Regions from separate parts of the Halomonas sp. GFAJ-1 genome, predicted to be linked through region 2. Evidence: predicted binding sites of a transcription regulator. Region 2 holds the regulator's gene; each other region holds the start of a gene.

Region 1 (3,281 bases), on a different contig from region 2:
GGTGGATTTACCGCAGCCTGAAGGGCCCAGCAGAATCACAAATTGCCCGGGGGTGACGTCGAAGGAAATGTTATCGACAGCGGCGGTTGCACCCCAGCGCTTGCTGACACTTTCCAAGCGGATTCGCGATTGATTTGACATGGCACACCCATCACCGGCTGCTAGCTGTAATGGGTAAATCTTGTTATGAAGATGTTGCCGTTGTGTGACGCTTGTGTGGCAGGTGTATTACGTGAGCGGCATTAAGCAAAAACTCACTTGGTAATTTTGATGCCGTAGTGCTGCAGCCGCCGCACCACGCTGGATTGGCTAATGCCAAGTCGCTTCGCAATGGCGTAGGTGCTGGGGAGTATGTTGCTGAGTTCTTCAAGGGTTTCCCGTTCCAGTCGAGCAAGATATTGCTTAAGCGTTTCGTGGGGTTCAAGTGTAACTGCCTGTGCGGGTGAAGCGTTCGGTAAATTGACGGGGAGCTGCTCGGCGTGAGGGAGCACGGCGGGTTCCTCGATCTGGTCGGTGGGGCTTGAGAGCCAGGCTCTTTCTAACCAGTTTTCCAGCTCGCGGACGTTACCCGGCCATTCGCTGCCCATCAGCGTCGACCAAACGCGGGTATCAAGAATTTTTCGTCGGCCATAGCGCTGGTTGAGCCGATTTAACGACGCTTCAACTAGATCAGGGATATCCTCCCGGCGGTCACGTAGTGGTGGCAGGGTGACCGGGATGACATTAAGTCGGTAGTAAAGATCCAGACGAAACAGTCCGGCTTCTACCTGTTTTGCCAAGTCTTGGTTGGTGGCCACTACCAAACGAAAGTTGACCTTGCGAGCACGGGTGTCACCCAGTCGGGTCAAGCTGCCGTCTTGAATCACTTTGAGCAGCTTGGTTTGCATCAACAGCGGCAGTTCACCAATTTCATCCAGAAACAGCGTACCGCCTTCGGCCTGCTCTAATAGGCCCGCTTTTCCCTGCCGCGCGGCCCCGCTGAAGGCGCCGGGTTGATAGCCAAACATCTCCGACTCAAATAAGTTTTCAGGTATCGCTGCACAATTAACGTCAATAAAGGGGCCATCACAGCGCTGGCTCCAGCGGTGTAGCTGCTTGGCGAACGCCGTTTTACCTACGCCGGACTCCCCTAGCATCAGCACATTGGCATCCGATGGGGCGACCCGCTTAAGCAGTAGCGCTATTTCGCGCATTACGCTGCTGCGCACCTGCAAATTGTCTAAGGCGTCATCCAACGCCTGCTCCTCGGCATCCGGGGCTGCCTGGCTGCGTTTTAAGTGTTCGCTAAAGCGTTTTTGCAGCAGCGCGTATTCGTCCTGCAATAGTTGCAGGTCGGTTAAATCCCGCGAGCGGCTAATAATGCGTTCCAGCTTGCCATCGACGAACACAGGGTAGGCTTCGGCAATGACTCGGCGACCTGTCCCGGTTATCTGCATAAGCTGTGCAGGCTTGCGGGTGCGCATCACTTCCAGGGTAATAGACGGTTTAAGCACGCCGGCCGCTTGTAGCTGATGAACACTGCTGGAGAGAAGCTCTTCCCGCGAAACGCCGTAAACCGCTTCAGCGCCTGGGCTAATATCGACTATTTGCCCATCGCCACTGACGATAAAGAAGTGGTCGTTGGCGGTCTCCACGATGGTTTGCAGTACGCGCTTGTCTATTTCACTCATTTTATTTCTCAGCTCTCTCGTTCTATCTCACTCATTAAGTGCCACTCACGTGAAGCCAATGATGTCGGCTCTTTTTTAAGTCATTTTTGAATTATTGATGCATAAATGAATTGTATGGGCGCGCATTCGATTCATTTTTGCATCAATTGGCTGGTAATCCTACCTGTTTAGGGCATCTACGACTTGGCATGGTCTGTGCAATGTTTAAAAGAGATAGCTAAGGCAGTGCCTTAGTTAAAGATGCGTCAACCACGCCAGAGCGTCACAACAAATCCAAGGAGATGTTTATGTCGGAGTTTAATCAGCCCCTAGGTGGCAACACCATGCCACGCTTTGCAGGCCCCGCCACTATGATGCGCCTGCCTACCCAAGCCACTGCCGAGGGCTTAGACGCTGCGTTTATTGGCATCCCCATGGATATCGGCACTTCCAACCGCCCGGGTACACGCCTTGGCCCGCGTCAGATTCGCGATGAGTCGCGTATGTTGCGCCCCTACAATATGGCAACCCGCGCCGCGCCGTTTGAAAGCTTACAAGTGGCGGATATCGGTGACGTACCTATCAATACCTTCCACCTGCCGAAAAGCGTCGACATCATCACCGCCTTCTACGATGACGTGCTTAAGCACAACTGCATTCCGCTAACGCTGGGCGGTGAACATACGCTGACGCTGCCGATTCTGCGAGCCATGGCCAAAAAGCACGGCCCGGTGGGGCTGATTCATATTGATGCCCACGCCGATGTTAACGAGCACATGTTCGGCGAGCCGATTGCCCACGGCACGCCATTTCGTCGCGCTCAAGAAGAGGGCTTGTTAGCCCACGGTAAAGTAGTGCAAATCGGTCTGCGCGGCACTGGCTATGCCGCTGAAGATTTTGACTGGTGCCGCGATCAAGGCTTTCGCGTCGTGCCCGCCGAGGAGTGCTGGTACCGCTCGCTAGCGCCGTTGATGCAAGAAGTGCGTGAACAGATGGGCGATATTCCGGTGTATATCAGTTTTGATATTGACGGCTTAGACCCCTCTGTTGCCCCCGGTACCGGCACTGTTGAAATGGGTGGCCTGACGTCTGCTCAAGGATTGGAGATTGTGCGTGGTGCCGCTGGCCTCAATATCGTTGGCTGTGATCTGGTAGAAGTGTCACCTCCCTATGACCCCAGCGGTAACACCGCCTTGATGGGCGCCACGCTGCTGTATGAAATGCTTTGCGTACTGCCGGGCGTTAAGCGTAGCGATTAATGCCAACCGAATAGCTAACTCATAAATAGCTAACAAATAAAAAAAGCGCCGACCTAACAACGCCGCCAGCCCACCTCCAATAATCACTTCCAATGGGTGACCCCTATGTCGTATAGCAATGATAAAGCGGAGCAGCCGTCCCCTCCGGCACCGATACCCCGCGCGCATTTACTGAAGTTTCTGATTCCTTCATTGATTGGGGTGCTGCTGTTTCTAATCCCCTTTCAAGTGGGTGACTCCATTAATATTGGTATGGGCCTGATGGCCGATGGCCTGCAAACCCTGCTGGGCTCGGCGCTGCCTGCCATTGCCGTGGTGATACTCTGCTTGTCCGTCGTGGTAACGCTGTACGCCAAAATCGCCCAGCCTGCCT
Region 2 (3,281 bases):
AGATATTAACCTAGAGATTACCCAAGGCAGCGTTGTGGGGCTACTCGGCCCGAACGGAGCGGGTAAAACCACCTCGTTTTATATGATCGTTGGGTTGGTTAAGTCTGACGCAGGCAGCGTCGGTATTGATGATCTAGACCTCACCCGCGCACCCATGCATGAACGGGCTATTGCAGGCATTGGCTACCTGCCCCAGGAAGCCTCTATTTTTCGTAAGCTTTCGGTCGCCGACAACATCATGGCAATACTTGAAACTCGAAAGGAGCTTGACCGTAGCGCCCGTGAACAGCGTCTAGAATCGCTACTTGAAGACTTCCACATTACCCATATCCGCGACAACCTGGGCATGAGCCTATCCGGTGGCGAGCGTCGGCGCGTTGAAATTGCCCGCTCACTGGCAACCGAGCCTGCGTTTATTCTGCTAGATGAACCGTTCGCAGGCGTAGACCCTATTTCAGTGGGTGATATCAAAACGATTATACGCGCGCTCAAACAGCGACATATCGGTGTCCTCATCACCGACCATAACGTACGAGACACGCTCGATATCTGCGATATCGCCTATATCGTTGGCGATGGCCAAATCATTGCTAGCGGCGACCCACAGTCTATCCTCGATAACCAGAAGGTGCGCGACGTCTATCTCGGGGCTGATTTCCGCCTATAAACAGGCGCCTACCGACTAATTACTTTTAATGGCATGCTTATTGCACTTGCACCTGAGGATAACTCGCACTAGGGTGGAGCTTTCTGATTAACGAGTGGTTCTCAGATGGTCATGAAAGCTTCTCTTCAACTGCGTATCGGCACACAGCTGACCATGACACCTCAGCTGCAGCAGGCAATTGCGCTGCTCCAGCTCTCAACACTCGACCTGCGGCAAGAAATTCAGCAAGCGCTCGACGCTAACCCAATGCTGGAACAAGAGGATGAATTTGGCGAGCAGGCGGTCACCGAGACGCCGGAAGCAGAATGGGCCGAAAGTATCCCTAGTGAGCTTTCTGTGGATAGTGACTGGTCCGACACCTACCAAGATATGGGCAGCACGGGCGGTAGCAGCGAAGGGCCTGATTTTGAGCGCCAGGCAGCAGGACAAAGCCTGCACGGTCACTTACTTTGGCAACTTGCCATGACCGACTTCACGCTACGTGAGCACACTATTGCCGAAAGCTTGATCGATGCCCTCGATGCCAATGGCTACATCACTCAGCCGCTTAACGACATCCGCGAAGGCTTAAAAGCTCAGGGCCTGGACGGCCTAAGCCAGCGTGAAGTAGAGAACACCCTGTTGCGCTTACAGCAGTTTGAGCCCACCGGGGTCTTCGCGCGGGACTTACGCGAGTGCCTAATGCTTCAGCTAGCCACGCTCCCCGAGGAGACGCCGCTTTTAGTACCTGCCAAACGGCTGGTGCGTCAATTTCTTGAGGCACTCGGCAAAGACGATATACGGCTGCTTAAACGACGCTTGAGCCTGGATGATGAACAACTCGATGATGTTATTCGCCTCATTCGCAGCCTTGACCCGCGCCCCGGCAGTGCCTACGGCGACAGCGATGATAGCTATATAACCCCAGACTTGGTCGTGCGGCACGATAATGAAGGCTGGCACCTGGAACTTAATCCAGAAGCGTTGCCCCGGCTACGCATTCAGCCTGACTACGCAAGTTTGATAAAGCGTGCTGATAAAAGCCAAGATAACCAGTTCCTTAAAGAGCACCTTCAAGAAGCCCGCTGGCTAATTAAAAGCCTTTCGAGCCGAAATGATACGCTGCTGCGAGTGGGTCGAGAAATTATCGCGCGCCAGATTGGCTTTTTAGAGCATGGTGAAGAGTCGATGAAACCGTTAATTTTAGCGGACATAGCCAAAGCCGTGGAGATGCATGAATCCACCATCTCCCGGGTGACCACTCAAAAGTATATTCATACGCCCCGAGGAGTATTTGAACTCAAGTATTTCTTTTCCAGCCAGGTCAGTGGCCAAGATGGTGGCGACAGCCACTCCAGCACCGCTATCCGCGCGCGGATTAAGAAACTCGTGCAAGATGAGCCACCGGGCAAGCCGCTTTCCGACAGCCGTTTGGTGACGCTCTTGGAAGCAGGCGGAATTAGTGTTGCAAGGCGCACAGTCGCCAAATATCGAGAGTCAATGGGCATTCCCTCTTCAAGTGAACGGCGCCGTTTACGCTAGTGAACAAGGAAACACCGCTATAGGGCTTTGCAACAGCGTAAAAAGGGTTACAATCGAAGTACAGTCCCATGGATAAGGAGCACGTCAATGCAAGTAAATATCACTGGTCATCATGTAGATCTGACTGACGCCTTGCGTGACTACGTCAATGAAAAACTAGCGCGCGTTGAGCGCCACTACGACAACATTACGACAGTACAAGTGACCTTATCTGTTGAGAAAGAGCGACAGCAAGCTGCCTGCACACTGCACGCAGCCGGGGCTGATCTTCACGCCGAAGCATTAGATAATGACATGTACGCCGCTATTGATGCTTTAGCGGATAAGATCGATCGTCAACTCGTTAAACACAAGGAAAAAGCACAAGCTCGCGCCCAAGGCGCTGGTGTGCGTTAATTCAATGACGTTGGAAACCATACTCCCCCCGGAGCGCGTGCTATACGACGTGCCCGGGGGCAGCAAAAAAAGGGTGCTGGAGTTTTTCAGCACTTTTATTGCCCAAAACACCCCTAGCCTGGATAGCCAGGAAGTCTTTAGCCGTTTAATTGGTCGCGAACGCCTGGGAAGTACTGGTATAGGTAATGGCGTTGCCATTCCCCATGCTCGAAGCCCCCACTGCATCGCCCCTATTGCCGGCTTTTTAAAGCTTGCCGAGCCAGTCGATTTCGATGCCATTGATGGCGACCCTGTCGATCTGGTGTTTGTCTTGTTGGTGCCGGAAGAAGCTGACGACACGCACTTAGCATTACTTGGGCAAGTTGCCACCATCATGAACGAGGCTGATATGCGCCTGCAGCTTCGGAAAAGTACTAGCCAGCGTGAACTTCTTGAGCTTATCACCTCAAAAATTCGTGAAAAATCGGCGCACTAAGCGTCTACCTCGACGCTAGCCGCTACCTTTCTTCATTTTAAGCCTCATTTTTTTTGGCAGCCCAAGAGAAACTCTATGCAATTGGTGATCATTAGCGGCCGTTCTGGGTCCGGTAAATCTATCGCCTTACAAGCGTTAGAAGATCTTGGCTACTACGCCATCGACAACTTACCTGCGATGCTGCTTGGCTCTTTAGTAGATGAGCTGCGTGTTCAGGGTGGG
Region 3 (3,281 bases), on a different contig from region 2:
GCTACTTAAAGGGGCGCCGAGCGCCGCCTTGGGTACGCTATATCAATGCGTATTCGTTTGGTATCTACCTTGCCCACCCGATGTTTTTTGCAATCACAGACTTTTTTGTCGGGCCCACAGCGCTTCCCCTGCCTATATACGCTGTGCTGCTGATTGTAGTGGGGGGTGTCGGCTCTATAGCGCTCAACAAATTGGCGAATACGACTACCTGGGGCGCCATGCTTTTTGGCAAACGTTTAAAAGTATAAACGCGGGAATTAAGGGATTAGGTGTGAAGCGTGGAGTGGGTAACGTGTATCGTCTTTAGCAAATAAGCCGTGCTGTGAGCGTAGGGTATTGCTACTGATGGTTTTTAGGCGTGTGGGGCAGGCATAAAGGCGCTGCAGTAAGTCTACCAACGCTGGCTCATCCAGTTCGGGGTCAAACCTGCCTAAGCGTTCTAACCAGGCGCGTCGAATCGCGATGTAAGGTGGCACCGTAATAGCAGAGCCTATAAAGCGTTGCAGCAGGCGCGAAGAACAGCGCGGCGGCGCACTTACAATGATCAATGCGTCGAGAGAAGAGGTATCTAGCTGGGCAATAATCTCGTCCCACTGCTCTGGGGCGATGGTTTTTTTCTTTAGCGCGATAAACAGCCACTCCGCTTGGCTGATATAAGCAGCTTGGTTCAGGCGTGCACCTAGTGGCTGGGAGGGGGTAATTACGCAGTGCACTTGGTAGCGTTGCTCCAAGTCTGCCAAGCGATTATCAGCACGAGTATGAGTGACAATAATGGGTACTAGATGGTCTGAATGGCCGGACTGCCGAATGGAGTGGAGGTGGCGTGGTAAGCGGGCACCCGTTACCAGCGCGTCAATAATAAAGCAGACCGTACCCATGAAGGCGGCTTCCCATGTTATAAAACCTATTGAATTGTAATTTATTGTAGTTCTTGGTTTCTTTAAGTAGCAAGCTAAAGTTGCTTAATAAAAATGAGGGTTATGGTTTTTTCATGCACCACTTTGATGCAAATTGGTGCTTGATTGTGTGCTTTTGGTGCACTTTTCTGGATTGATGGCAAGGCAGGGCTGCTCTTATAGGCGTCATGCCACATGAAGAGGCATGGTTAAAGAAGTTTTAAATTAATAAATACAATGGCTTGCTATTTTTTAATGCCATATTGGTGCAAAGTTGGCATGCTCTATGCTTTATATTTTGGAAACAGTTGTTTAGCGGCTAGCGTGTCGTAGGCAGAAGCCCTGTGGCGTGCTACAACGATAGCCGGTTTGGAATAACGCTGGACGTTTTGCTCTTTATCGCCAGACAAACGTTGAGCGAAGCAGAATGACAAACGTGACACATGCCCTTAGCGTGTTGAATGTTTTGTCGAATAACATTTTTATCGATAGCTTTCTGTTTTACGCTTTAAGCCACGCTCATACCGGAGGACACTATGTCAGCCAAGACTCTCGCGCTAATTGAAGAACATGATGTTAAGTGGGTAGACCTGCGTTTCACCGACACCCGCGGTAAAGAGCAGCACGTTACTGTTCCTGCTCGGGATGTGAACGAGGAGTTTTTTGAAAACGGCCAGATGTTTGATGGTTCTTCCATCAACGGCTGGAAGGGCATCAATGAATCCGACATGATTCTGCGCCCAGAAGACGGTACTGGTTTCCTGGACCCCTTCACCGAAGACGCTACCTTGATTCTGCGTTGCGACATTATCGAGCCGGCTACTATGCAGGGCTACGACCGCGACCCACGTTCTATCGCTAAGCGTGCAGAAGCCTACCTGCAGTCTACCGGCCTGGGTGATACGGCTTTCTTTGGTCCTGAGCCTGAATTCTTTATTTTTGATGAAGTGCACTGGAAGTCCGATATCCAGGGCTCTATGTACAAAATCACCTCTGACGAAGGCGCCTGGGCTACCGACAACGTTGTTGAAGGCGGCAACTTGGGGCACCGTCCACGCTTGAAAGGCGGTTACTTCCCGGTTCCTCCGGTAGACAGCTTCCATGATATTCGTGGTGCTATGTGTAACACCCTGGAAGCGATTGGCCAGACCGTGGAAGTTCATCACCACGAGGTTGCCAACGCGGGTCAGAACGAAATCGGCGTTAAGTTCAACACGCTGGTGAAGAAGGCTGACGAAGTTCAGGAAATGAAGTACGTGATCCACAATGTGGCTCACGCTTACGGCAAAACGGCTACCTTTATGCCGAAGCCGCTGGTGGGCGATAACGGTTCAGGTATGCACATCCACCAGTCCTTCTGGAAAGATGGTCAGAACCAGTTCGCCGGTGACGAGTACGCTGGCCTGTCTGAAATGGCGCTTTACTACATTGGCGGCATCATCAAGCACGCCCGCGCTCTGAACGCCTTCACTAACGCGTCGACTAACTCTTACAAGCGTTTGGTACCTGGTTTTGAAGCGCCGGTAATGCTGGCCTACAGTGCCCGCAACCGTTCTGCTTCTATCCGTATTCCGTACACGGCTAGCCCGAAAGGCAAGCGTGTCGAAACGCGCTTCCCTGATCCGACGGCCAACCCCTACTTGGCGTTTGCCGCCATGCTGATGGCCGGTATCGACGGTATCAAGAACAAGATCCATCCTGGCGATGCGATGGATAAGAATCTGTACGACCTGCCGCCAGAAGAAGGCAAGTCAGTGCCGACCGTTGCAAACAGCCTGGATCAAGCGCTGGAAGCACTCGATGTTGACCGCGCGTTCCTAACCGAAGGTGGCGTGTTCACCGACGAAATGATCGACGCCTACATCGAACTGAAGATGGAAGACGTTGAGCGTATCCGCATGACGACTCACCCCATTGAGTTCGACATGTACTACAGCTGCTAATCAGCGTTATTAATACCTAGCTGCTACTATCACCCCGGCGGTGGTTGTCAGTAGCGAAGTAAGTGCGCTAACAAGTACAGTAGTAAGTACTGTTATCAGTACTTCTATCAGTACTTCTATCAGCACTGTAATAAGCACTGAAACCCCGCCTCGGCGGGGTTTTTTATTGGTACAAACACTGTAAAGGATGGGGCGCGATGGCGTTTGGGCGGCGTTTTGAGGCAAAAAAGAGTTTATTCACAGGCGCTTTGCTCGTGCTGTGCATGTGGGTAAGCGCTGCGCAAGCACAAACGGTTTACCGAGTGCTGGATGAGCAGGGCAGGGTCACCTTTACCGATAACCCGGAGCGCGGCGGCGAAGCGCTGACGTTAGCACCGCTGCCGAGCGTTTCCACGTCTCCCCGCGCTGCCCCATCGGCGCCGCGTCGCCAGGGTAGCCCTGG

What was found. Region 2 encodes sigma-54, which starts transcription at its own class of promoters, with help from an activator protein. Its sites were predicted from a motif close to TGGCACNNNNNTTGCTNT; they were not measured.
Region 1: the regulator sigma-54 is predicted to act here: its motif matches at 1,855-1,872, upstream of speB (agmatinase).
Region 3: the regulator sigma-54 is predicted to act here: its motif matches at 1,172-1,189, upstream of glnA (glutamate--ammonia ligase).

What each region holds. Positions count from the first base shown of each region.
Region 1 is NZ_AHBC01000055.1:40,492-43,772, forward strand. Features, by position in the region: gene MOY_RS15035 (ABC transporter ATP-binding protein) at 1-141, opposite strand, end outside; gene MOY_RS15040 (sigma-54 interaction domain-containing protein) at 255-1,670, opposite strand; gene speB (agmatinase) at 1,958-2,908, shown strand; gene MOY_RS15050 (YjiH family protein) at 3,014-3,281, shown strand, end outside.
Region 2 is NZ_AHBC01000040.1:156,615-159,895, reverse strand. Features, by position in the region: gene lptB (LPS export ABC transporter ATP-binding protein) at 1-667, shown strand, start outside; gene MOY_RS11890 (RNA polymerase factor sigma-54) at 773-2,188, shown strand; gene hpf (ribosome hibernation-promoting factor, HPF/YfiA family) at 2,276-2,584, shown strand; gene ptsN (PTS IIA-like nitrogen regulatory protein PtsN) at 2,589-3,059, shown strand; gene rapZ (RNase adapter RapZ) at 3,135-3,281, shown strand, end outside.
Region 3 is NZ_AHBC01000018.1:6,427-9,707, forward strand. Features, by position in the region: gene MOY_RS04650 (acyltransferase family protein) at 1-248, shown strand, start outside; gene MOY_RS04655 (hypothetical protein) at 258-878, opposite strand; gene glnA (glutamate--ammonia ligase) at 1,433-2,839, shown strand; gene MOY_RS04665 (DUF4124 domain-containing protein) at 3,037-3,281, shown strand, end outside.